Regions from separate parts of the Micromonospora sp. WMMD735 genome, predicted to be linked through region 3. Evidence: riboswitches for the same ligand, from Rfam matches in the RefSeq annotation. Region 3 holds a riboswitch; each other region holds the start of a gene.
What was found. A riboswitch is a leader RNA that binds a small molecule or an ion and turns the genes downstream of it on or off. The one in region 3 is predicted to bind cobalamin.
Positions count from the first base shown of each region.

Region 1 (7,898 bases), 830 kb from region 3:
GCTCAGCGACGGCTACCTGCTCAGCGGCCTGCTGGTCGGCGCGCACACCATCGGCGAGGCGGTCGCGGCACCCGCCGCCGGTGCGCTGATCGACAGGTGGAACCCGCGTCGCGTGCTGGCCGGGTGCCTGGCCGCCGAGGCGCTGCTGTTCCTGGCCGCCGCCGTGGTGGTCGGCACCGGTGGCGGCACGGCGCTGCTGGTCGTCCTCGTCGCGTTGGCCGGTGCGGTGCCGGCCGGCGCGCCGGGCGGTCTGCGGTCGATGCTCACCCACCTGGTCGACGTGGCCGTGCTGCCCCGGGCGCTGTCCCTGGACACGGTGCTCAACCAGGTCTGCTGGGGGCTCGGACCGGTGCTGGTCGGGGTGGCGGTCGCCGCCGTCTCGCCCGCCGCCGGTGTCGGCCTGGTCGCGCTGCCGGCCGCGATCGCCGCGGGGGCGGCCCTGCGCCTGCCCGATCCGGCGGCGGCCCGGCCCGCAGCCGGGCGCAGCCGGGTGCTGCCGGTGCTACGCCTGCTGGCCCGCACCCTGGCGTTGACCGCCGCGCTGCGGGTGCTGCTCGGGGTGCTGACGGTGGCGGCGGTGCCGCTGTTCACCGGCAGCGGGCAGGCGTCGCTCGCCGGGCTGGCCCTCGCCGCGTACGCGGTCGGGACCGGCCTCGGCAGCGTCCTGTACAGCCTGCGGAGCTGGCCGGGCGGCCACCAGCGGCAGGCCGACGTCGCCCTGCTGGTGCTCGGCCTGGTGGTCGCGTTCGCGGTGGTCGCGCGACCGCACGCCGTCGCGCTGCTGACGCTGTACGCCGTCGCCGGGTTCTTCGAGGGGCCGACCGTGCTGGCCCGGTCGCTGCACCTGGAACGGGTCCTGCCGCCCGACCGCCGGGCCACCGGCTTCTCCCTCCAGTACGCGGCGATCGGCTGGGGGTTCGCCGTGGGCAGCATGGTGCTGGCACCCCTGCTGACCCGCTGGGGCGCGGCCACCGTGGTCACCGGGGCGGGGCTGGCGGTGGCGGCGCTCGCCCTCGTGGCGACCCTCCTGCCCTCGCGCCCCGACCGGGTCCGGTGACCCGTCACCGGTACGCCGACCCCGACCATCCGGCCGCGGCGGGTCGGCGGGCGTCGGACGGCTCGCTGAGCGCCGGGTCGCCGTCGAGCACCCGACGGTGCAGCCGCTGCAACGCCGGCCCCGGCTCGATGCCCACGCCGTCGGCAAGGGTCTGACGGAGGTCGCGGTACACCGCGAGGGCGTCGGCCCGGCGGCCCACCTGGCACAGCGCCCGCATCTGCATGTCGCGCAGCCGTTCCCGCTCGGGGTGGAGGGTGACCAGCGCGGCCAGTTCCTCGACGGCTTCGTCGTACCAGCCGAGGCGCAGGTAGGCGTCGGCGCGCATCTCGATGGCGAGCAGCCGCCGTTCACCGAGCCGTCGGCTCTCGGCCAGGATCGAGGGGGACGGGTCGACGTCGGCGAGCGGGTCCCCCCGCCAGGCGGCCAACGCCTCGGACAGGGACCGCACCGCGTCGTCGAGCCGGCCCGCCGCGAAGGCGGCCCGGCCGCGCACCACGTTGGCGTCGAAGAGGTGACTGTCGACGTCGCCGCGTGCCAACCGCAGTTTGTAGCCACCCGGGCCGGTGATGATGGCCCGCCCCACCGACGGGGGCAGACTGCGCCGGAGACGGAAGACGTACTGCCGGATCAGATTGCCGGCCGAGGCGGGTGGTTCGTCGGGCCACACCTCTCTGGCCAGGCGTTCCACCGGGATGAGCACATTTCCGTTGACCGTCAGAACCGCCATCAGTTTGCGCTGCTTGGGAGCATTGATGCAGTAGTTCTGCCCGGGAAGTATCACAAATGTTCCGAGTATGCCGAACTTCACGAATCCCCCACGATGCGCGTGCCCCCGTACCGTCAGTGCCCACCACTGATTGAAGTTAATCGATCAATAATGACGGTGCCGCGCCATCTCCGTTCGGCCGCGCCGCTGCGGTAAGGAGCACATCGCGCTTGTGGCCGTGACGAAAGCGGTGTGAGATCAGCGGTGGGACGTCGGGCCCGGACGGGACATACCGGGCCGGGAGAACGGCCCGCACCAGGAAAGCCGGGCCGGGAAGGCCATGCCAGGGGAAGAGGACCGCGCGCCGTGAACACCGCCACCGAGAACCGAGCCGTCCCACCCCCGGTGGTACGGGCCGCCCGTACCGGGGTCGCGGTGGTCTTCGCCCTCAACGGCCTCGCGGTGGCGACCTGGTTCTCCCGGGTCCCGGCGGTCCGCGACGCGCTCGGCCTCAGCGCCGGCCGGCTCGGACTGCTGCTGCTGGCCATGTCCGGAGGCGCGGTGCTGGCGCTGACCAGTGCCGGACTGGTGACCCAGCGGCTCGGCCCGGCCCGCACCGTCGTCGCCTCGACCGTGCTGGTCGCGGTCGGCCTGGCCGGGGTCGGCATCGCCACCCCGCTCGGCTCGCTGCCAGGCGTCGCGGTCGGCCTGTTCGCCCTCGGCTACGGCTCCGGCACCTGCGACGTGGGCATGAACGTCGAAGGTGCGGCGGTGGAGAAACGGCTCGGCCGCACCATCCTGCCCCGCTTCCACGCCGCCTGGAGCCTCGGCTCGGTGGCCGGCGCCGGACTCGGCGCGGGCGCCGCCCGGCTCGCGGTGCCGATCACCGTGCACCTGGCCGTGCTGGCGGCCGTGGTGCTCGGCGGCACCCTGCTCGGGGCGCGGAACTTCCTGCCCGCCCTGCCCGCCTCCACCGCCGACGGCGCCGCGTCGGCCCGCCGGGGTGGCCTGCTCGCGGCCTGGCGGGAGCCGCGCACCCTGCTCATCGGCGCGCTGGTGCTGGTGATGGCGTTCACCGAGGGCAGCGCCAACGACTGGCTGGCGGTCGCCTTCGTCGACGGCTACGGGGTCAGCGAGGCCGCCGGGGCCGCCGTCTTCGGGGTGTTCGTCGCCGGCATGACCATCGGCCGGACCGCCGGCACCGTGGCCATCGACCGCTGGGGTCGGGTGCCGGTGCTGATCGGCACGATCCTGTTGGCCGCCGCCGGCTCCCTGCTGGCGGTGCTGGCCGGCTCCGGTCCGCTCGCCGTCGTCGGGGTGGTCCTCTGGGGGCTTGGCGCGTCGCTCGGGTTCCCGGTCGGGATGAGCGCCGCCGCCGACGACGAGGAGCACGCCCCCGCCCGGGTCAGCGTCGTCGCGGTGATCGGCTACACGTCGTTCCTGGCCAGCCCGCCGCTGCTGGGTCTGCTCGGGGACCACGTCGGCATCCTGCACGCCCTGCTGGTGGTGCCGGTGCTGCTGATTCCGACCCTGGCCCTGGTGCCGGCGACCCGTCCACCGGCCGGTGCCGCGCCGCAGACACCCGCCGGCCCGATACAGAAAACCTAACAGTCGTCGGCCCCGGCCGGTATCGGGTGCGCGGCCGTTACGCCGGGTCACCGCCGCTGGCTAGGGTCGCCGGATGCCAACCGAGATCACCGCCGCAGCGGCGGGCCGCTGGACCCTGGGCGACCGCACCGTGCACCGGATGGGCTTCGGCTCGATGCGGCTCACCGCCCACCCCGACCGGGACCGGGCGCTGCGCGTCCTGCGCCGGGCCGTCGAACTGGGCGTCGACCACATCGACACCGCCGCGTTCTACGTCTCACCGGGCGGCACCCTGAAGGTCGGCACCGGCTCCGCCCGGTACGCCACCGAACTGATCCGCGCCGCGCTCGCCCCGTACCCGGAAGGGCTGGTCGTCGCCACCAAGGTCGGCTTCCGGGACGACCCGACGACCGGCCTGCACGAGGAGGCCGGCCCGGCGCAGCTGCGCGCCCAGGTGGAGGAGAACCTGCGCCGGCTCGGCCGCGACCACCTCGACCTGGTCAACCTGCGGATCGTCAGGCGGCCCGCGCCGGACTCCGTGGCCGAACGTTTCGGCGCGCTGGCCGAGCTGCGCGACGCCGGCCTGATCCGGCACCTGGGTCTGTCCAACGTCCGCCTCGACCACCTCGACGAGGCGCAGACCGTCGCCCCGGTGGTCTGCGTGCAGAACAACTACGCCCTGGACAACCGCGGCGACCAGGACGCCATGGTCCGCGAGTGCGGTGCCCGGGGGATCGCCTACGTGCCGTTCTTTTCCCTGACCGGCGGCAACCGCGAAGGCGGGGCCCGCACCGACCACGGCGCGGCCGTACGCGCCGTCGCCCGCGCCCACGACGCCACCCCGCAGCAGGTACGTCTCGCCTGGACGCTGCACCAGGGCCCGCACGTGCTGGCCATCCCCGGCACCGGTGACCCGGCCCACCTCGCCGAGAACGTCGCGGCCGCCGCGCTGCGACTCACCCCCGACGAGCTGGCCGCGCTCGACCGGCGGTGAACGGGCCGCCCAGCCGGCTGTCACCGGGCTCGCAGCGCCCTTCCAGGTGGGGGTGCTCCACTGGAGGGACGCCGAGGAGAGGACGGGCAGATGGGCTGGTTCAGCCGACGGACCCGGGCTGACGAGGGTATCCCGACCAAGCTCGACCGGGAGGCCACCCGGGACGACCTGACCGCGTTGGCGGACTTCGTGGCCGCCCACCGGGGGGTGGAGTTCTATCTCGAACCCGAGACGACCGCCACCGACACCACGGTGGTGGCGATCGCGCACGACGGGGAGTGGATCCGCCGCCGCACCGGCTCCCCGCGTACGGCGGCGAAGCTGGCCCACCGGCACGCGGTGCCCCTCTACGAGGCGGCGAAGACCGGGTACCCGGAGCGGATGCGGGCCTGGAACCGGGCCCACCCCGAGCGTCGCCTCCGCTGATCCCGCAGCAACGCGTGAAGCGTGGCGGGGTTGTGGCCCCGTGGGATGTGGGTCCGTGGGATGTGGGTCCGTGGGGGTGCGGCCACGGCGGCGGGTGCGACCGCCGGCCGCCCCGGTCGCCTGCCGCTGCGGGGCAGGGGTGTGGGGTATGTCGTCGCGGGCCCTTTCGAGCTGATGACGGTGACGGATCGGCCCCGCCGGATGGGACGACCCGTACCGCCAGGTCGGGGGTGGCCGGGGTGGCGCGGCCCCGCGGTACCGGATGGGCCTGTGACCGGAGGGCCTGCGGCACCGGAGGAGGCGGCCCCGTGGCCCCGGGCCGGGGCCGTCGCCCTCAGGCCGCCCCGGCCCCGGGGTGTCGGGCGAGTGGCCGGCGCTACCCGGCGCGACAACTGTCCGGCCAGGTCGGCCGCGCCGGCCCCCGAGTCGTTGACGTCATCAGCTCGACAGCGTGCGAGAGAGGTGTCCCGGCCGACCAGGGCCGGGTCGCCCGGGGCCGGGCAGCCTGAGGGCGGCGGCCCGGCTCCGTGCCGCCCGGCTCCGTGCCGCCCGGCTCCGTGCCGCCCGGCTCCATGCCGCCCGGATCAGCTCCGTGCCGCCCAGTTCCGCGCCGGTCGGTCGCGGACGGTGGCCCTTCCCCGGGCGGGTGGCGGGCTCCCTCGGCGGATCGGTGGGTGCGCGGCACGGGACGCTGCGGGTCGACCGTCGGGAGGGGACCGGGCCCACCCGGGAACGTGGGCAGCGGCGGTCGCCGGCCTCGCCACGGGGGGCGATCGGTGCCCTCGCGGGGCCGGTGGCCGCCGTTGACCTCGGGGTGAGGAGTGTGGCAGCATTCGCGGCCTGACGGCAGTGAAGGAAGTCGGTGCGATTCCGACGCGGTCCCGCCACTGTCACCGGGGAGCGATCCCCCCTCGTGGGTCACGACCGTGCGTGCACGGTTGGAAGGCCGGGGGTGAGCGTCGATCCGGGAGCCAGGATACTTCGGCCGTCGGAGAACCCCAGGGCGTGGACACCCGAGGAGGACCCGATGACGCACAGCGTCACTGCCGACCCGATCACGGTCGGTGACTTCCGCATCACCGTAGAGCCCGCGCCGCCGCGTGCCCCCACCTCTCCCACCGTCGCCGGCCGTCGCCGGGGCGGTCGGCCTGCCACGTACCGCTGACGGCCGGTCCGGGGTGCCCCGCCGCCGGTGGGGTGCGTCGTACCTCCGCCGCCGCTGACCGGCGTCCCTCCCGCCCCGCTCGGCCCGGCCCCGTGGTCGAGCCGGACGTCACTCTCCGGAGCCGCACGTGCGCATCCTGCTGTTGTCCACCGCCGACACCGATCTGCTCGCCGCCCGCGCCAGCGCCGCCGACTACCGCCTCGCCAACCCCACCCGGGTCGACGTGGCCGCCGTGCCCGCCCTGCTCGACGGGGTCGACCTGGCCGTCGTACGGTTGCTCGGCGGGCGGCAGGCGTGGCCGGACGGCCTCGCGGCGGTGCTCGGCTCCGGCGTCCCCACGATCGTGCTCGGCGGCGAGGCGGTGCCCGACGCGGAGCTGATGGCGGCCTCCACGGTGGCCTCCGGGGTCGCCACCGAAGCGCTGTCCTACCTGGTGGAGGGGGGCGCGGACAACCTCGCCCAGCTCGCCCGGTTCCTCTCCGACACCGTCCTGCTCACCGGTGAGGGCTTCGACCCGCCCACCCCCACCCCGCCCTACGGCATCCTCGACCACCGCCGCCCGTCCACCCCGGTCGACGGGGCGGACCCGGTGGCCGGACCGGACGGGGGCGGGCGGCCCACGGTGGGGATCGTGTTCTACCGGGCGCACGCGCTGGCCGGCAACACCGGTTTCGTGCAGACCCTGGCCGACGCGGTCGACGCGGCCGGCGGCGAACCGCTGCCGATCTTCTGCGGATCGCTGCGCGGGCTCACCCCCGGCGACGGGCCGCTGGACCTCTTCGCCCGCTGCGACGCGCTCGTCGTCACCGTCCTCGCCGCCGGGGGGACGGTCGCCGCCGACGCCTCCGGCGGGGGCGACGAGGACGCCTGGGACGTCGGCGCGCTCGCCGCCCTCGACGTGCCGGTGATCCAGGCGCTGTGCCTGACCAGCACCCGGGAGCAGTGGGCTGCCAGCGACGCCGGACTGTCCCCGCTGGACGCGGCCATGCAGGTGGCCATCCCCGAGTTCGACGGTCGGATCGTCACCGTGCCGTTCTCGTTCAAGCGGATCGACGCCGACGGGCTGTCGGTCTACGCCGCCGACGCCGAGCGGGCCGCCCGGGTCGCCGGCATCGCCGTCCGGCAGGCCCGGCTGCGCCACCTGCCCAACGCCGGCAAGCGGGTGGCGATCGTGCTCAGCTCCTACCCGACGAAGCACTCCCGGGTCGGCAACGCCGTCGGCCTGGACACCCCCGCCTCGGCGGTCCGGCTGCTCGCCGCCCTCGCCGCCGACGGGTACCACCTCGGCGACGCGCCACCACCCACCGACGGGGACGCGCTGATCCACGCCCTGATCGCCGCCGGGGGCCACGACGTCGAGTGGCTCACCCCGGAACAGTTGGCCGCCGCCGAGGCCCGGGTGCCGGGGAAGACCTACCGGCGCTGGTTCGACCAGGTGCCGGTCGACCTGCGAGACCGGATGCGGGAACACTGGGGTGAGCCACCCGGCCAGCTCTACACCGACGCCGGGGACATCGTCCTGGCCGGGCTGCGGTTCGGCAACGTCACCCTGCTGATCCAGCCGCCGCGCGGCTTCGGCGAGAACCCGATCGCCATCTACCACGACCCCGACCTGCCGCCCAGCCACCACTACCTCGCCGCGTACCGGTGGCTGGCCGCGTCGGTCGACGACGGCGGGTTCGGCGCCGACGCGGTGGTGCACCTCGGCAAGCACGGCACGTGCGAGTGGCTGCCCGGCAAGGGCCTCGGCCTGGCCGCCGACTGCGCCCCCGACGCCGTCCTCGGTGACCTGCCGTTGGTCTACCCGTTCATCGTCAACGACCCCGGCGAGGGCACCCAGGCCAAGCGGCGGGCGCACGCCGTCGTGGTCGACCACCTGGTGCCCCCGATGGCCCGCGCCGAGACCTACGGCGAACTGGCGAAACTCGAACAGCTGCTGGACGAGTACGCCACCGTGCAGGCC
Region 1 covers NZ_JBMHMJ010000002.1:1,664,811-1,672,708, reverse strand. Annotated here, with positions in the region: gene ACN268_RS07360 (MFS transporter) at 1-1,057, shown strand, start outside; gene ACN268_RS07355 (AfsR/SARP family transcriptional regulator) at 1,062-1,838, opposite strand; gene ACN268_RS07350 (MFS transporter) at 2,130-3,371, shown strand; gene ACN268_RS07345 (aldo/keto reductase) at 3,445-4,344, shown strand; gene ACN268_RS07340 (hypothetical protein) at 4,435-4,770, shown strand; cobalamin riboswitch at 5,623-5,752, shown strand; gene cobN (cobaltochelatase subunit CobN) at 6,063-7,898, shown strand, end outside.
Region 1: linked by a shared signal. The riboswitch ahead of cobN (cobaltochelatase subunit CobN) and the one ahead of ACN268_RS10670 (hypothetical protein) in region 3 are both predicted to bind cobalamin.

Region 2 (7,898 bases), 150 kb from region 3:
GCGACGCCCGCGACGGCGTCGCGGTGACCGTCGTCGACGACGAGGGCAGTCCGCTGCCGCCCGGGGTCGTCGGGGAGATCGCGTTGACCGGCCGGTCGGTGGCCGCCGGATACCACGGGCCCGCCGCACCTGACGCCGCCTTCGCCGACGGCCGGCTGCGCACCGGCGACCACGGCTTCCTCCACGACGGCCAACTGTTCGTCCTCGGCCGGGCCGGCGACAGCCTCAAGGTACGCGGACGCAACCTCTACGCGGAGGACCTGGAGGCCCGCCTCGCCGGCGTCGACGGTCTCTCCCCGGAACGGGTCGTGGTCCTGGCCGGGTCCGCCGGCCACACACCCGTACTGCATGCGCTGATCCGGCAGCGGCCGGGTCCGTGGGCCGCGGAGGTCGCGCGGATACTCGGCCGGGAGGGCGGCCCCGGCGTACGGGTCCGGGTGCTCAGCGTGCCCGCGCCGGCAGTGGCGCGTACCACCAGCGGCAAACCACGACGGCGGCCCATGTTCCGCGCCGCCACGGACGGCTCCCTCCCCGGCGAGGTGCTCTACGACTCCGCCGGGCCCGCAGCGTGGCCGCGATGAGCGCCGTCACCGCGGCGCAGACCGACAGGTGGCTCGCCGCGCTGCGCCGCATCACCCTCGTCCCGCCGGCCCACCGCGAGTCCACCGTCGACCGGGCGGGCGCGCTGGGGCTGCTCCGGTGCCCCGCCGAGACGCTGGAGCTGCTGGTCGAGGCCGGGCTGCCGGTCACCGGCGCGGGCGACGAACGGCGGTTCTGCCACTACGACCTCATCAACCTGGGTCTCTACTCGGGAAGCGGGAACAGCCTGCCGGAGATCGGCTGGGAGTTCGCGTTCCGGTTCTCCCTGAAGCCCGCCGCCACCTGGACGGAACCGAGATCCTGGCGGATGACCGCGACGATGCGGTGTCCGGACGGCGGATGCGGCACCGACCCCGGCTGGCTGCTGCACCGACCGGTTCCGGAGCTGACCGGTGGCGCGGCCTCCGGCTGGGCCAGCGCCGCCGGGCCGGTGACCGTGACCGACGACGAGGTGCGGCTGCCGGCCGTACCCGACCTGGTCACCGTCGAACTGGACCTGGTCACCGCGGGCCGGGCGGACCGGATCGTCTCCCCCCGGCTGGCCCGGCTCTTCGCCGACATCCGGCACGGCGGGCCGCGCTTCCAGATGCTGCCGTCGAGTTGGCAGGTCGACCCGGACGACACGCTCGCCAACGGGGTGGTCGACTGCGTCTCCGCCAGCCTGTACCTCGAACGGGAGTGCCGGGCCATGGGGTACGAGGCGTACGCCCGAGGGGGTTGGCTGATCGGCATGATGGACCTCGACCACGCCTGGCTGGAGGTGCGCGACGACGACGGCCGGATCAAGGCGGTGGACCCGGTGATGGCGCTGCTGGCCCGCCTGCTTCCCGGCGACCGGACCGCCTTCGAGGAGTTCTGCATCGGCTCCAGCCTCAACCGGGTGTTGCCCTGCGCGTGCCGGGCGGAGGGTCCGATGGCGGTACACCACTGCGGGGGTCGGACCCGTCCGCTCGCGGTGGGCACCACCATCAAACCACTGCGGCCCGGCCGACCCCGGGCTGATGGACCACTGCCGTGACCGTCGGGTCCAGGGTTTACCGCACGGGCACCGAGGCCCGCTATCCGGCCATCACCCAACGGGGCACCCTGAAACCGACCCAGCTGGTGCACCTCCTCGACGAGGTCTCCGCCGGCTGGTGGCGAGAGACGGCCGGACTCGACCGCTGGTCCTACTTCGAACGGCACCGGGTCCGCGCCGTGGTGCGGTACGTGCAGGCGTACACCCCGCCGGTGCGGGTGCTGCCCGGAGCGCCGCTCGACGCCGAACTGGCCGTCACCCTCGGCGTTGACCGGCGTGGCTGGTACGGCGGGCACGACGAGCTGACCCTGCGCGCAGCCGACGGCACCGTGGTGGCGGTGTGGACCAGCCGGTGGACCTGGTTGGACGCCGGCGCCGGGGCACGACCCACACCGCGCACCGAGGCACCCCCGGGCTTCGGCGGCGACTCGCCGCTGCTGCCGGAGCTGCCGCGACGACCCCGCAGCGGCGGAACCGAGACGGCGGCTTTCACCTTCAGCGACCGGGAGACGGATCTGAACGACCACGTCTTCTTCGCGTGCTACCTGGAGCGCGGCGAGAACGCGCTGGCCGACGCGGGGGTGCCGGCCGGCCGCACCGACACCAGCCGGTGCTGGTACCTGCGACCGGCGCAGGCCGGTCAGTCGATCACACCGGCGGTCACCGAGACCGCCCATGGGCACGTCGTCGAGCTGCGCTTCGGCGCGGGCGGCTTCCCGGCGGCGGTCTGCGAGTACGCCAGCATCGGGCGGTGACCGAACCGAGCCCAGGCCGGTCGGGATCGGACCGGTGTCAGCCGCTCACCGCCGCCGAGAGCGTCGTCGTGCTCCTCCGGCCGCACCGGAGTCCAGCGACCGGAGGGCCTCGTGGTTGGGCCTGACCGCCGGACACCTCGGCGAGGACGTCGCACACCCCGGCGTCCACGTGGACGCCGGAACACGGGGACCCGCTGCGTGTGCTGTCGGGCCGGGCCGTGGCCGGCCGGCGTCGGTGGTGCGGGTTAGCATCGGCAACGGCATGATCGTGCGAGGTGCCCCGCGCACGCGGGGAGAATCGGGAAGCCGGTGTGAATCCGGCACGGGCCCGCCGCGGTGACCGGGGAGCGACCGTCCAGGCGCGAGGAGCGCAGCCACTGGCCCAAGGGCTGGGAAGGCGGACGGGTAGGCGTTGATCCGGGAGTCCGAAGACCGGCCTCGCGTCGAGCGCCCACCCGTCGGGGGTGGGCCGAGCGCAGCGGGAGCCTGCCTGTGGAACTCTACGACGCTATCCACCGCCGCCGGGACGTCCGGGCCGAGTTCACCGGGGAGCCGGTGCCGGCCGACACCCTGCACCGGATTCTCGACGCCGCGCACACCGCGCCCAGCGTCGGCAACTCGCAGCCGTGGGATTTCGTCCTGGTCCGGGACCCGGCCGTCCGTCGCCGGTTCCATCGGCACGTGCAGGCCGAGCGGGCGACGTTCGCCGCCACTCTGGACGGTGCGGCGGCCGAACGGTTCGCGCGTATCAAGATCGACGGGGTGCTGGAGTCGACGCTGTCGGTGGTCGTCACCTACGACCCACAGCGCGGCGGCCCGGCGGTGCTCGGGCGGCACGCCATCGCCGACGCGGGCCTCTACTCGGTCTGCCTGGCCATCCAGAACCTCTGGCTCGCCGCCACCGCCGAAGGGCTGGGCGTCGGGTGGGTGTCCTTCTACCGGGAGCCGTTCCTGGCCGAGCTACTGGGTGTGCCGGCCGGCATCCGGCCGGTGGCCTGGCTCTGCGTCGGGCCGGTCACCCACCTGGAGGCCGTGCCCGATCTGGAGCGACACGGGTGGCGGCGGCGCAGGCCCCTCACCGAGGCGGTCCACCACGACCGGTGGCTACGGCGGGGGACCGACCAACCGAACAGCTAATTCGGGTACGTCGATGCGACGGCTAGGCTGGCGTCGCACTGAGTCATCGCTCGGCTACGTTGGGAGGAGTTTCATGCGTACCACCGTCACGGTGCTGGCGGCGTCCGCGCTCGCCGCCCTGAGCCTCGCCGCCGCCGGCGCCACGCCGGTTCTCGCCGCCGCCCCGGCGCCCTTCTGCGAGTCCGGCGCGTCGCAGTTCTACTGCGACGCCAGCAGCACCGGCACGACGACCTGGAGCATCACCTGGTACTCCGGCAGTGTCGGCACCTTCACGACCGCCGGGCCGACCCTCTTCGCCACCTGCCCGGCCAGCAACCTCGGCCACCCCGTGCGGGCCAGCTACAGCTACGTCGACGGCGGCACCACCCAGTACAGCGGCACCACCCAGTTCATCTGCCGCAGCGGCTCCTGGCAGTAGGGCCGTCCGGCGTCCGGCGTACGCGTCACCCGCGCGTACGCCGGACGGGCTCATGCTGCGGCCGCAGCTACTCCGCGACCGCCGGACCCTCATGCCCGCGATGAGCATCGCACGGTGCTGGAACGAGGCCCGATGACAGCCGAGCCGGTCCGCGAGGGGAAGTACGCGCGCATCGAGCGGGAGCGGCGGTTCCTGCTGGCCGGACCGCCGCTGCCGGCCATGGTCACCGCCAGCCGTCGCATCACCGACCGGTACCTGGCCGGCACCCGACTGCGCCTCAGACGTTCCGAGAGCCTCACCGGCGGATCCCGCGAGTTCAAGCTCACCCAGAAGGTGCCCGCCGCCCGGCCGGGCCACATCCAGGGGCTGATCACGAACGTCTACCTGTCCCCGGCCGAGTACGAACTGCTCGCCCGCCTGCCCGCCGCGACGCTGTCCAAGACCCGCCTGAGCGTCCCACCGCTGGGCATCGACATCTTCGACCAGCCCCTGCACGGTCTGGTCCTGGCCGAGGCCGAGTTCACCACCGACGCGGCGGCACGCTCCTTCCTCCCACCACCGCAGATCGTCGCCGAGGTCACCGACGACCCCCGCTTCACCGGCGGCTCACTCGTCCACGCCAACCGCGAGGCCCTGCTCGGCTGGCTCGCCGGCTACGGCATCACGCCAGCCCCCACCACCCCGTGGACCGCCTGAACCCCCTCGACCACCGGCGCCGACGACTGCGCAGGTGCCCAATCCGCAGACGGTCCCGTGGGCGGTCGACGGCCGCGGTCCGACCGGACGTCGGTCACCGCCGGCTACCGCGCCGAGCGCGGCGAGCCGAGGTGACGAGGTGCGGCGGGTGGGGGAGTTGTTCCAGCGCTCCGCGCACGAGGGGCTGCGGTCTGCGGGGGTCTTCGCGGTGGGCATGGTGCAGCGGACGCAACGGGCGCAGGATCTCCGCGACGCGCCGGAGACGGTGAAGTTGCGGCAGTTCAACCTGGCCGCCGCGGTCCCCAGGCTGCTCGCTGCCTGTGCGGAGCACCAGGTCACCGTCACGGGGTAGCCATGGAGGTGGGCGTCGCCGCGACCTGACGGGCCGCATCCGGACAGGGGCGGTCCCGCTCGCGCCGGACTCACCCTTCCGACACAACCTGACCGTTCGAGGTCGGCAGCCCTTCCAGTTCGGCCCGCACCGTCGCGAGTGCGGTGTCGATGATGTCGCCGAGCCGGCGACCGTCGTCGGTGTCGAGCCATGCGGCGACGGACACGTACATCAGGGTTCCCGCCGTCTCGGCGAGCAGGTCGGCCCGGAGATGGTCGAGGCCGCGTGCGCGGAAGCCGTCCCGCATCACCTGGGCCAGCATCGCGCGCTTGTGCTGGTCGCGTTCACGCAGCCCCGGGTCGGACGCCACGATGGCGCGCCGCTGCCGCAGGTCGTCCTTGCGGCCTTCGAAATACGTCTCGGCGAGCGTGCGCAGGCCCGCGACGATGAACGTCAGCGGTTCGTCGGCGGGTGCCGTGGCCATGAGCTGCTTGGCGAAGGCGCCGATCTCGGCCTCGTCCGCGAAGAGCACCTCGCGCTTGTCGGCGAAGTGCCGGAAGAACGTGCGCGTCGTCAGTCCGGCCCGCGCGGTGATCGCCGGCACCGTGGTCGCGGCGAAGCCCTGCTCGGCGAAGAGTTCGAGCGCCGCCTGCCGCAGCCGCTCGCGGGCATCCGGTCGCCATCGGGCCATGATCCCAGTGTAGCCGTGATGACATCGCGTGTCGTCGGCGATATGGTGATGACACGGCGTGTCGTCACTGGGACGGCTGCCGCACCAGGGCGGAGCTGTGCCATGACCGACGTATGGATCCTCGGCGGCACCGGACGCAGCGGGCGCGCCATCGCGGCCGAACTGCGCCGACAGGGCATCGAGCCGATGCTGGTCGGCCGGGACGCCGAACGGCTCGAGGCCGCCGCCGGCGGGCTGCCGACGATCGTGGCCGGTACGGTCCGCGAGACCGCGGCCGCGATCCGCCGGGAGCGGCCGGCCGTGGTGGTCAACACCGTCGGACCGTTCATCGAGACGGCCCTGCCCCTGCTGGACGCGTGCCTCCCGACCGGCCACTACCTCGACCTCGCCAACGATCTGGCCGCGGTGTCGGCGGTCCTCGGCCGGCACGGCGAGTTGACGGCAGCGGGACGCACGGCCGTCACGGGAGCCGGCTTCGGCGTGACCGCCACCGAGAGCGTCGTGGTGAAGCTCTGCGAGGGGCGACCGACACCCCGGCGGGCCCGGGTCGACATGGTGCCCTCGTTGGCCACCGAGGACGGCGTCGTCGGCGACGCCCTCGCCGCCACGATCGTGGAGGGCATCCCCGGGGTCGAGGGCGGTGGGCGGTTCCAGGGCCGCCGGTACCGCGACGGACGACTCACCCCTGCCCCTCTCGCCGGCGACCCGATGAAACTGGTCCTGCCCGACGGGTCCACGGTGACCACCGCCGGCATGCCGCTGGGCGAGCTGATGGCCGCCCAGCGCGCCAGCGGCGCAGCGGACGTGCTCGCCGCATCGAGCGAGGCCCCGTCCTCCCCGGTCATGCGCGCGGTGCTGCCCGTGGCGACCGCCCTGCTCGCGATCGGCCCGGTGCGCGCCCTCCTGCGGCGACGGCTCGCCACGGTGCCGACCAGGGCCCGCCCGAAGCCCCGCGAGCACTCCTGGGGCCACGCGGTCGTCCAGTGGCCGGACGGCAGCAGCCGCGAGGGCTGGCTGCGGGTCGGCGAGGCCCAGTCCTGGACGGCTACGGTGCCCGCCGAGGTGGTCCGGCGGCTGCTCGACGGGCAGGGCAAACCGGGCGCGTACACGCCGGCGGCGCTGTTCGGGTCGACCCTCGCCGAGGCATGCGGCGGTACGTACCAGGTGCAGTGAACCCTGACGGGTCCCCGTGACCGGCCAGCCGCCGACCCGTCGTGCGCGGTCCGACGAGACCGCTCGTCCCGTGTCCGGTTGCATCCGGCTTCTGTCCGGCGTCGTACTGGCACCGGAGGCGGTCGGTCGTGAGGATGGGGGTGTGAGTTCACCGAAGCCTCTCGCCGGCCCCGGGTCCGCGCCGCAGCCGACCGTGGGCGGGCGGGTCGACCCGGCGGGCGGGGAGTCAGGCCTCCCGGCACCGCGCCCCGGCGGGTCCGCCCCGGATCGCCGCTATCTGCTCGACAACGCCCGGGTGGAGGCCGGCGAGCGGTTCACCTGGTTGGCTGAGCTGTTCGACGGTGTCACCCGCGGGCACGTCGACCGGCTCGGGATACGGGCGGGCTGGCGCTGCTGGGAGGTCGGCGCCGGTGGCCCCGGCATCCCGCAGGCGCTGGCGGCGGTCGTCGGATCCTCCGGTCACGTGCTGGCCACGGACATCGATCCCGCCTGGTTGGGCCCGCGAGGTGGGTACGAGGTGGTCCGGCACGACGTGAGCGCGGATCCGCCGCCGCAGCCGGGGACCTTCGACCTGGTGCACGCCCGGCTGGTGCTCGTCCACGTGGCCGACCGTGCCCGGGCGTTGGCGACGATGGTGGCCGCGTTGCGGCCCGGCGGTTGGCTTCTCGTCGAGGACGCCGACACCGAGTTGCAGCCGATGGCCTGCCTCGACGAGGTCGGCCCGGCTCAGCGGCGCGCCAACCGGCTACGCCGGGCGGTCCGGGAGTTGTTGACCCGTCGGGGCGCGGACCTGCGGTTCGGCCGTACCCTGCCGGGGGCGTTGCGGGCGGCCGGCCTGGTCGGTGTCGGCGCATCCGGCCACTTCCCGGTCGGCGGCGTGGCCTGCGACCGGCTGGAGACCGCGACGGTGCGGATGGTCCGCGCCGAGCTGCTCGCCGCGGGGTTGGCCACCGACGCCGAGATCGACGCCCACCTGGCCGCCGTCGGGGCCGGCGACCTCGACCTCACCCTCGCACCGCTCATCTCGGCCTGGGGACGCCGACCGGGGTAGTCCCACGGCGGCGCGGGTCAGGGTCGGA
Region 2 covers NZ_JBMHMJ010000002.1:2,341,792-2,349,689, reverse strand. Annotated here, with positions in the region: gene ACN268_RS10035 (AMP-binding protein) at 1-581, shown strand, start outside; gene ACN268_RS10030 (hypothetical protein) at 578-1,618, shown strand; gene ACN268_RS10025 (hypothetical protein) at 1,615-2,373, shown strand; cobalamin riboswitch at 2,630-2,828, shown strand; gene bluB (5,6-dimethylbenzimidazole synthase) at 2,866-3,510, shown strand; gene ACN268_RS10015 (hypothetical protein) at 3,584-3,928, shown strand; gene ACN268_RS10010 (hypothetical protein) at 4,061-4,624, shown strand; gene ACN268_RS10005 (hypothetical protein) at 4,773-4,976, shown strand; gene ACN268_RS10000 (TetR/AcrR family transcriptional regulator) at 5,047-5,646, opposite strand; gene ACN268_RS09995 (hypothetical protein) at 5,749-6,819, shown strand; gene ACN268_RS09990 (methyltransferase domain-containing protein) at 6,962-7,870, shown strand; gene ACN268_RS09985 (sensor histidine kinase) at 7,888-7,898, opposite strand, start outside.
Region 2: linked by a shared signal. The riboswitch ahead of bluB (5,6-dimethylbenzimidazole synthase) and the one ahead of ACN268_RS10670 (hypothetical protein) in region 3 are both predicted to bind cobalamin.

Region 3 (7,898 bases):
GGTACGGACCCACGACGGGGCAGTCACCCGCCCGGCCGTACCGGCCACGAGTCGGCAGGACAGTCGATCAAGGTCTAAGACACAGTGACGGCCCGAGACCAGACTGCGGGAAGCATCGCCTTCCGCGCCGACGCCACTTTGTTGACACGCCCGACGCACTCCCTGCCGACACCAGCTTGCTTTCGCGCACCATAAAGCGTTCTGAGCCTTACCAGCAGTAGACCGATCTGCCGTCGGAGTTCCGTCGACTGACGTCGACACACGGCCTAAGGCGTGTTTCATAAGCCGGTCAGAGCCACTCGGTGATGATCGTGATGGTCAGGACGGCTTGGAAGCGGACTGCGAGTTTGTCGTAGCGGGTGGCGACGCCGCGGTGGCGTTTGAGCCGGTTGATGCCGTTCTCGACGGCGTGGCGTAGCCGGTAGAGGTCCTTGTCGAACGCGGGTGGGCGCCCGCCCTTGGAGCCTTTGGCCTTGCGGTGGGCGTCCTGGTCGGTCTTGCTGGGGATGCACGCCCTGATCCCTCGCCTACGCAGGTGGCTGCGGTTACCGCGGCTGGTGTAGGCCTTGTCGGCCAGGACCAGGTCGGGGCAGGTGCGGGGCCGGCCCACGCCGAGGCGGGTCACGCGGATACGGCGCAGGACGGGGATGAACTGCGGGCTGTCACCACGGTGCCCAGCGGTCACGATCATCGAGAGGACCTTCTGTCCCTGCTCACAGGCCAGATGAGTCTTGGTGGTCAACCCGCCTCGTGAGCGGCCCAGCGCGTGATCGGCCGGCTCGTCGTGCACCCCGCCGGGTGGTTCCTTCTGCAGATGCCCGTCGGTGCGGGCACCGGCGCCGTGCTGGTGGGCGCGGCTGGTCATCGAGTCCACGCTCACCGTCCAACCGATCCGGCCCTGCGCATCGCCAGCGGCCTGCAGCGCGGACAGGATCTTGTCCCAGGTCCCGTCCCGCTGCCAACGGCGGAACAGGCCGTAGACGGTGGGCCAGGGCGCGTACTCAGCCGGGACGTCACGCCACGGTGCGCCGATCCGGATCCGCCACCGGATCCCGTCGATGAGCTGTCGTTTCTCCCACTTCGGCGGACGACCCGTGGCCGGCGCGGCAGGCAACAGCGGAGCCAGAACAGCCCACTGCCCGTCGGTCAGGTCATGCCGCCTCGTCACCGCTACGCTGGCCACGAGGTCTCCGGTATGAAGTTCTTGCTTGGTCGCAGAACCAGATACCGGAGACCTCTTCAGTTATCGATCACCGCCACGCCGTGACCTCGACGCCGCCAACCCGACTTACGAAACACGCCTTAGACGCCCAGCGGATCCCGCGACCGCCGGGCATACCCACACCGACGCCATGAACCACCGCGACACCCACCCGGACGCCGCGCGGCACGCGACGGCATCATCCTGGGCCGCCCGATCCTACCGGAGATGGGGTCGCGCGAACGACTCATCCGCTCCGGGCGGACCCCAGGGGGAGTCCGCCCGGACCGGCCCAGTCAGCTCGCGCGGACCTCGGCGGCAGCGGCGACGAGGCGTCGGAGGGACGCCTCGACCTCGGCATAGGTGCGGGTCTTCAGACCACAGTCCGGGTTGACCCACAGCCGTCGGGCGGGCACGGCCGCGACGGCCCGACGGAGCGCGTCGACCACCTCGTGGTGCGGTGGGATGCGGGGCGAGTGGATGTCCCACACCCCGGGGCCGACGCCCCGGCGGTAGCCGATCGCGGCAAGGTCGTCGAGGATCTCCATCTTCGAACGCGACGCCTCGATGCTGGTGACGTCCGCGTCGAGGGCGTCGATGGCGGTGATCACCTCACCGAACTCGCTGTAGCACAGGTGGGTGTGGATCTGGGTGTCGTCGGCGACGCCGCCGGTGGCCAGCCGGAACGCGCCGACCGCCCAGTCCAGATAGGCCTTCTGGTCGGCCCGACGCAGCGGCAGGGTCTCCCGCAGGGCAGGCTCGTCGACCTGGATGATCCGGATACCGGCGGCCTCCAGGTCGTGACATTCGTCGCGCAGCGCAAGCGCCACCTGGTCGGCGGTGTCGGCCAGGGGCTGGTCGGTCCGGACGAACGACCAGGCCAGGATGGTGACCGGCCCGGTGAGCATGCCCTTGACCGGACGGTCGGTCAGCGACTGGGCATAGGTGGACCACGCGACGGTCATCGGTGCCCGCCGGGCCACGTCCCCGTGAATGATCGGCGGGCGGACGCACCGGGACCCGTAGGACTGCACCCAGCCGTGGGCGGTGGCGGCGAAACCGTCGAGCTGCTCCCCGAAGTACTGCACCATGTCGTTGCGTTCCGGCTCACCGTGCACCAGCACGTCCAGACCCAACCGTTCCTGCAACCGGATGACCTGCTCCACCTCGGCGCGCATCCGCTGCGTGTAGCCGGCGTCGTCGAGGGTGCCGGCGCGGTGCGCGGCACGGGCCCGGCGCAGCTCGGCGGTCTGCGGGAACGAACCGATCGTGGTGGTCGGCAGGTCCGGCAGCCCCAGCCGTTCCTGCTGGCGGGCGGCCCGCTCGGCGTAGTCGCCACGGTGCCGGTCGGTCGGGCGCAGCGCCGCCAACCGGCCGCGCACGTCGTCGTGCCGCCACGACGGCGGGGCGGGCGGCAACGGGGCCGGCAGGCTGGTGGTGCCGTCGCGCAGCGCCCGCCCGAGCAGGACCACCTCGTCGACCTTCTGCCGGGCGAACGAGAGCCGCGCGGACAACTCCGGGTCGAGGGAGGTCTCGGCGGACAGGTCGACCGGCACGTGCAGCAGCGAACAGGACGTGGACACCGCCACGTGGTCGGCCAGTCCGGCGACCGTGGCACCGGCGGCGACGGCCGCGCGCAGATCCGTGCGCCAGATGTTGCGTCCGTCGACCAGTCCGGCGACGACGGTCTTGCCGCGCAGGGGACCGGCTGCGGCGAGCCGGCGCAGGTTGCCCGCACCGGCGACTAGGTCCAGGCCGATCGCCTCGACCGGGGTGTCCAGCAGCGCCGGCAGCGCGTCGCCGAGGTCACCGAAGTAGGTGGCGACGAAGATCCGGGGACGGTGGGGCAGCTCCCCGAGACGTTGGTAGGCGTGCCGCAGGCCGTCGATCTCGGCCGTGGTGCGGTCCACGACGTAGGCGGGTTCGTCCAGTTGGACCCAGGCCACGCCCGCGTCGGCCAGGGTGGTGAGGATCCGGGCGTACGTGTCGACCAGGTCGTCGAGCCGGGCGAACGGATCCTCGCCCTTGGCCAGCAGCAGGAAGGTGGCCGGCCCGACCAGCACCGGTCGGGTGGTGATGCCCAGGTCACGTGCCTGCGCGTACTCGCTCAGCGCCTTCGCCGGGTCGGCCACGAACACGGTGTCGGGGTCGATCTCCGGCACCAGGTAGTGGTAGTTGGTGTCGAACCACTTGGTGAGTTCCAACGCTGGTGCGGCATCGACGCCACGGGCCATGGCGAAGTAGGTGTCGAGTTGACCGAGGCCGAGCCGGGCGAAGCGGCGGGGGACCGCACCGACCGCGACGGCGGTGTCGAGCATGTGGTCGTAGTAGGAGAACGTGTTGGACGGGATCGCGTCGAGGCGGGCGTCGCGCAGCGTCCGCCACACCTCGGCCCGCAGCCCGGCCGCGACATCCTCCAGGCCGGTGGCTTCCAGCGTGCCGGCCCAGTACGCCTCGACGGCCTTCTTCCACTCGCGGTGGGCGCCGATACGGGGATAGCCGAGCACGGTGCTCTGCCCGAATGAGGTGGTCACAGGTGGTCCTTCCCTCGCGGTGTCCGACGACCACCCGAGAGGAAGACGGATACGCCACGGCGTAACCGGCATTCCGCCCTGGCCCTCCCGAGAGGCCGCCGACGGCGCGTACCGGCGGTACGCGCAGCGCTGGCAGGTCTTCGGACTCGTGGGCGTGACACAGGGTCGCCTACTGGCCGTCGCTTCCCAGACCTTGCGGTCCAGTGCTTCGTTGACGGCGGTCGTTCCCACTCACCGCTGCGGGGCAGTCCCGGTCTCACACCGGGTTCCCTCTTACGACGCCCCACCCGCGCACGGGAGAGGCGAACCAGCACCGCCCGCGATCCTACGCCCCACCGCCGCCCGCCGCGGTCGGCGTCCGAGGCGCGGGACACGATTCGCGCCTCTCGGCCATGGGCGGCAAGCCGCTCGACCGTCTGCACGGCCCGGGGCTCCCCGCTTCGCGGACCCGAGCCGGGCAGCAGGGCGATGGTCGCCGAGCCACCAGCGCTTTCACCACCGGCGCGTGCACTGCATCTGGCTACCATCGCTCTTCCCGGCCGGTGCCCTAGAATAGGTGTCGGTGCTGGTTCGCGCGGACCGTGACGGTCCGGGCGTCGTAAGAGGGAACCCGGTGGGAGACCGGGACTGCCCCGCAGCGGTGAGTGGGAACGACCGCCGTCACATGCACTGGATGCCCCTGGTGTCCGGGAAGCGACGGCCAGTAGGAGATCGGCCTGTCCGGTCGTGCCCACGAGTCCGAAGACCTGCCCGCGCCGCGTGCGTGACCACGCACGCCGCCGACGGCCTCGCGGGAGGGCCTGGGCGCGGCTGGCGACGGATCGCCCAGCCCTGCCGTCACCTTCCCCGATCCAGCGGCTGGCCACGCCGGACCTCAAGGGAAGGATCCCCAGGCAGATGACGTCCTCGCCCACCCCCGGTTACGGATTTGCCGCCGCCTGGCACGCCATGACAGGCAGCGAAGGGGACGAATCCCTTCTACTCGGCCCGGACGTGTCGCGGACGCTGACGTCCTACATTTGTCCGGGAGAGACCGTGCTCGACATCGCCGCGGATGAGTTCGCGATGGTGGCCGCCCAGGCCGGCGCGCACGTCACAGTGGTCGATGGATCGTCACAGCGCCTCGCTCAGGTGGCGTCCGACGCCCAGCGGCACGGCGTCACCGTCGACACCGTGCACGCGCTCTGGCCGCACGCGGCGGTCGCGCACCACGACGTGGTGGTCGGTGCCGGCGCGCTACGCCGGCACCGCGACTTGCCGGCGGCACTGCGCGCCATGGTGCTGCACGCCGACCGGCTACTGCTCTGCGTCGACGAGGCCGGCACGCCCGCACCGCACGAACAGGTCCTCGCGGCGTTGCTCGGAGCACCGGTGATCCGGCAGGCGCCCCGACATCTGCTCATCGCCGGGACGCTGGCCGAAATGGGTCTGGCCGCCGACGTGCGGATGGTGACCACCGTGCGGGCCGTCACCGTGGCCGACGAGACCGAACTGGTCCAGCGCCTGGCCGGGCGGTCGCTGCCCGGGCCGCTGGCCCGCCGGCTGCTGGACCTGCTCGCGTCGACGCTCAGCCGGACGCCGGCAGGGAACTGGCAGTATCGCTACCCGGCGGAGACCGGTCTGGTGGTGTGTCCGGTGTGACGGTCGGGTCGGCGAAACCGGCCAGCAGCCGCTCGGCGGCCACTGCCGGGGTGAGGGTGCCGGCGAGGACCTGCCGCTCGACCTGCGGAGCGAGGGTTCGCACGGTGGGATGCGTGTGGAGCCGGTCGAGCAGCTCGGCCCGCACCATCGCCCACACCCAGCCGATCTGCTGTCGTCGGCGCCGCTCGGCCAGTTCACCGGAGGCCGTCATGGTGTCCTGGTGGTGACGAATCTGCTGCCACACCTCGTCGAGGCCGGTCTCCTCCTGGGCGCTGCACGTGACAACCGGGGTATGCCACCCTGCGTCAGGTGGATGTATCAGGCGCAGCGCGCCGGCGAGCTCGCGGGCCGCTCGGCGGGCATCGGTCACGTGCGGCCCATCGGCCTTGTTGACGGCGATGACGTCGGCGAGTTCCAGCACGCCCTTTTTGATGCCCTGCAACTGGTCGCCAGTGCGGGCCAGGGTGAGCAGCAGAAACGAGTCGACCATGTCGGCGACCGTGGTCTCGGACTGGCCGACGCCGACGGTCTCGACCAGCACCACGTCGTAGCCGGCGGCTTCGAGCACCACGATCGCTTCCCGGGTGGCCTTGGCGACACCACCGAGCGTGCCGGCCGTGGGCGAGGGCCGGACGAATGCGGCCGGGTCGACGGCCAGGCGGGCCATGCGGGTCTTGTCACCGAGGATGCTCCCGCCGGTGCGGGTGGACGACGGGTCGACCGCGAGCACCGCCACCCGGTGTCCGGCGCCGGTCAGCCGGCAGCCGAGGGCGTCGATGAACGTGGACTTGCCGACGCCGGGTACCCCGGTGATACCGATGCGACGGGCGCCGCCGGCGTGCGGGGTGAGTGCCGCGAGCAGCTGCTGCGCCGCGCTGCGATGATCGGGTCGGGTGGACTCGACCAGGGTGATGGCCCGGGCGATCCACGCGCGCGAGTCAGCGCGCACCCCATCGACGTACGCCTCGACCGACGGGGTGCGCATCGTGCCGCTCACGCTTCCGGGTGACCGAGCCGCCGGGACAGCACGGTGAGCAGTTCCCGGGCGGCCTCGGCGATCACGGTGCCGGGCGGGAAGATGGCCGCGGCACCGGCCTCGCGCAGCGCGTCGAAGTCCTGCGGCGGGATCACACCCCCCACAATGATCATGATGTCGTCGCGGTCCAGGGCGGTCAGCTCCTCGCGCAGCGCCGGTACCAGCGTCAGATGGCCCGCGGCGAGGCTGGAGACACCGACGATGTGCACGTCAGCCTCAACCGCCTGCCGGGCCACCTCGCCGGGGGTCTGAAACAGCGGGCCCACGTCGACATCGAAACCGAGGTCGGCGAAGGCGGTAGCGATCACCTTCTGGCCGCGGTCGTGGCCGTCCTGGCCCATCTTGGCCACCAGGATGCGGGGCTGGCGGCCCTCGGCGACGGCGAACGCCGCAGTGGCGGCGCGGACGCCCTCCAGCGCGGAAACCGCTCCCGCCTCGTGCCGGTACACCCCGGAAATGGTACGGATCTGCGCGGCGTGACGCCCGTACACCTTCTCCAGCGCGTCGGAGATCTCCCCGACGGTGGCCTTCGCCCGGGCCGCGTCGACCGCCAGAGCGAGCAGGTTGCCGTCCAGGCCCGGCCCGCGGGTACCGTCGAGGGCGGCACCGGCCGCCCGGGTCAACGCGTCCAACGCCGAGGTGCAGGTCTGCTCGTCGCGTTCCGCGCGCAGTCGGCGTAGCTTGTCCATCTGCTGCGTACGCACCGACCGGTTGTCGACCTTGAGCACGTCGATCGGCTCGTCGGCGTCCAGGCGGTACTTGTTGACGCCGATCACCGGCTGCCGACCAGAGTCGATGCGTGCCTGGGTACGCGCGGCGGCCTCCTCGATCCGCAGCTTCGGGATGCCCTCGTCGATGGCCCGGGCCATTCCACCGGCCGCCTCCACCTCGCGGATGTTCTGCCAGGCGCGGGCGGCCAGGTCGTGGGTGAGACGTTCCACGTAGGCGCTGCCGCCCCAGGGGTCGATCACCCGTGTGGTACCCGATTCCTGCTGAAGCACGAGCTGGGTGTTGCGGGCGATCCGCGCGGAAAAGTCGGTCGGCAGCGCCAACGCCTCATCGAGGGCGTTGGTGTGCAGGGACTGCGTATGCCCCTGGGTAGCGGCCATCGCCTCGACGCAGGTACGCACGACGTTGTTGAACACGTCCTGCGCGGTCAGCGACCAGCCGGAAGTCTGGCAGTGCGCCCGCAGACTCAGCGACTTGGGGTTCTTCGGGTGGAAGTCGCGCACCAGGCGGGCCCACAGCAGCCGTGCGGCCCGCAGCTTCGCCACCTCCATGAAGAAGTTCATCCCGATCGCCCAGAAGAAAGACAGCCGGGGCGCGAACGCGTCGATGTCCAGCCCAGCATCACAGCCGGCGCGCAGGTACTCGACGCCGTCGGCGAGGGTGTAGGCGAGTTCCAGGTCAGCGGTCGCGCCGGCTTCCTGGATGTGATAGCCGGAAATGGAAATCGAGTTGAACCGGGGCATCCGCGCCGAGGTGT
Region 3 covers NZ_JBMHMJ010000002.1:2,493,280-2,501,177, reverse strand. Annotated here, with positions in the region: gene ACN268_RS10685 (PKD domain-containing protein) at 1-88, shown strand, start outside; gene ACN268_RS10680 (IS5 family transposase) at 290-1,183, opposite strand; gene metE (5-methyltetrahydropteroyltriglutamate--homocysteine S-methyltransferase) at 1,498-3,735, opposite strand; cobalamin riboswitch at 3,850-4,062, opposite strand; cobalamin riboswitch at 4,285-4,503, shown strand; gene ACN268_RS10670 (hypothetical protein) at 4,771-5,376, shown strand; gene meaB (methylmalonyl Co-A mutase-associated GTPase MeaB) at 5,303-6,373, opposite strand; gene scpA (methylmalonyl-CoA mutase) at 6,370-7,898, opposite strand, start outside.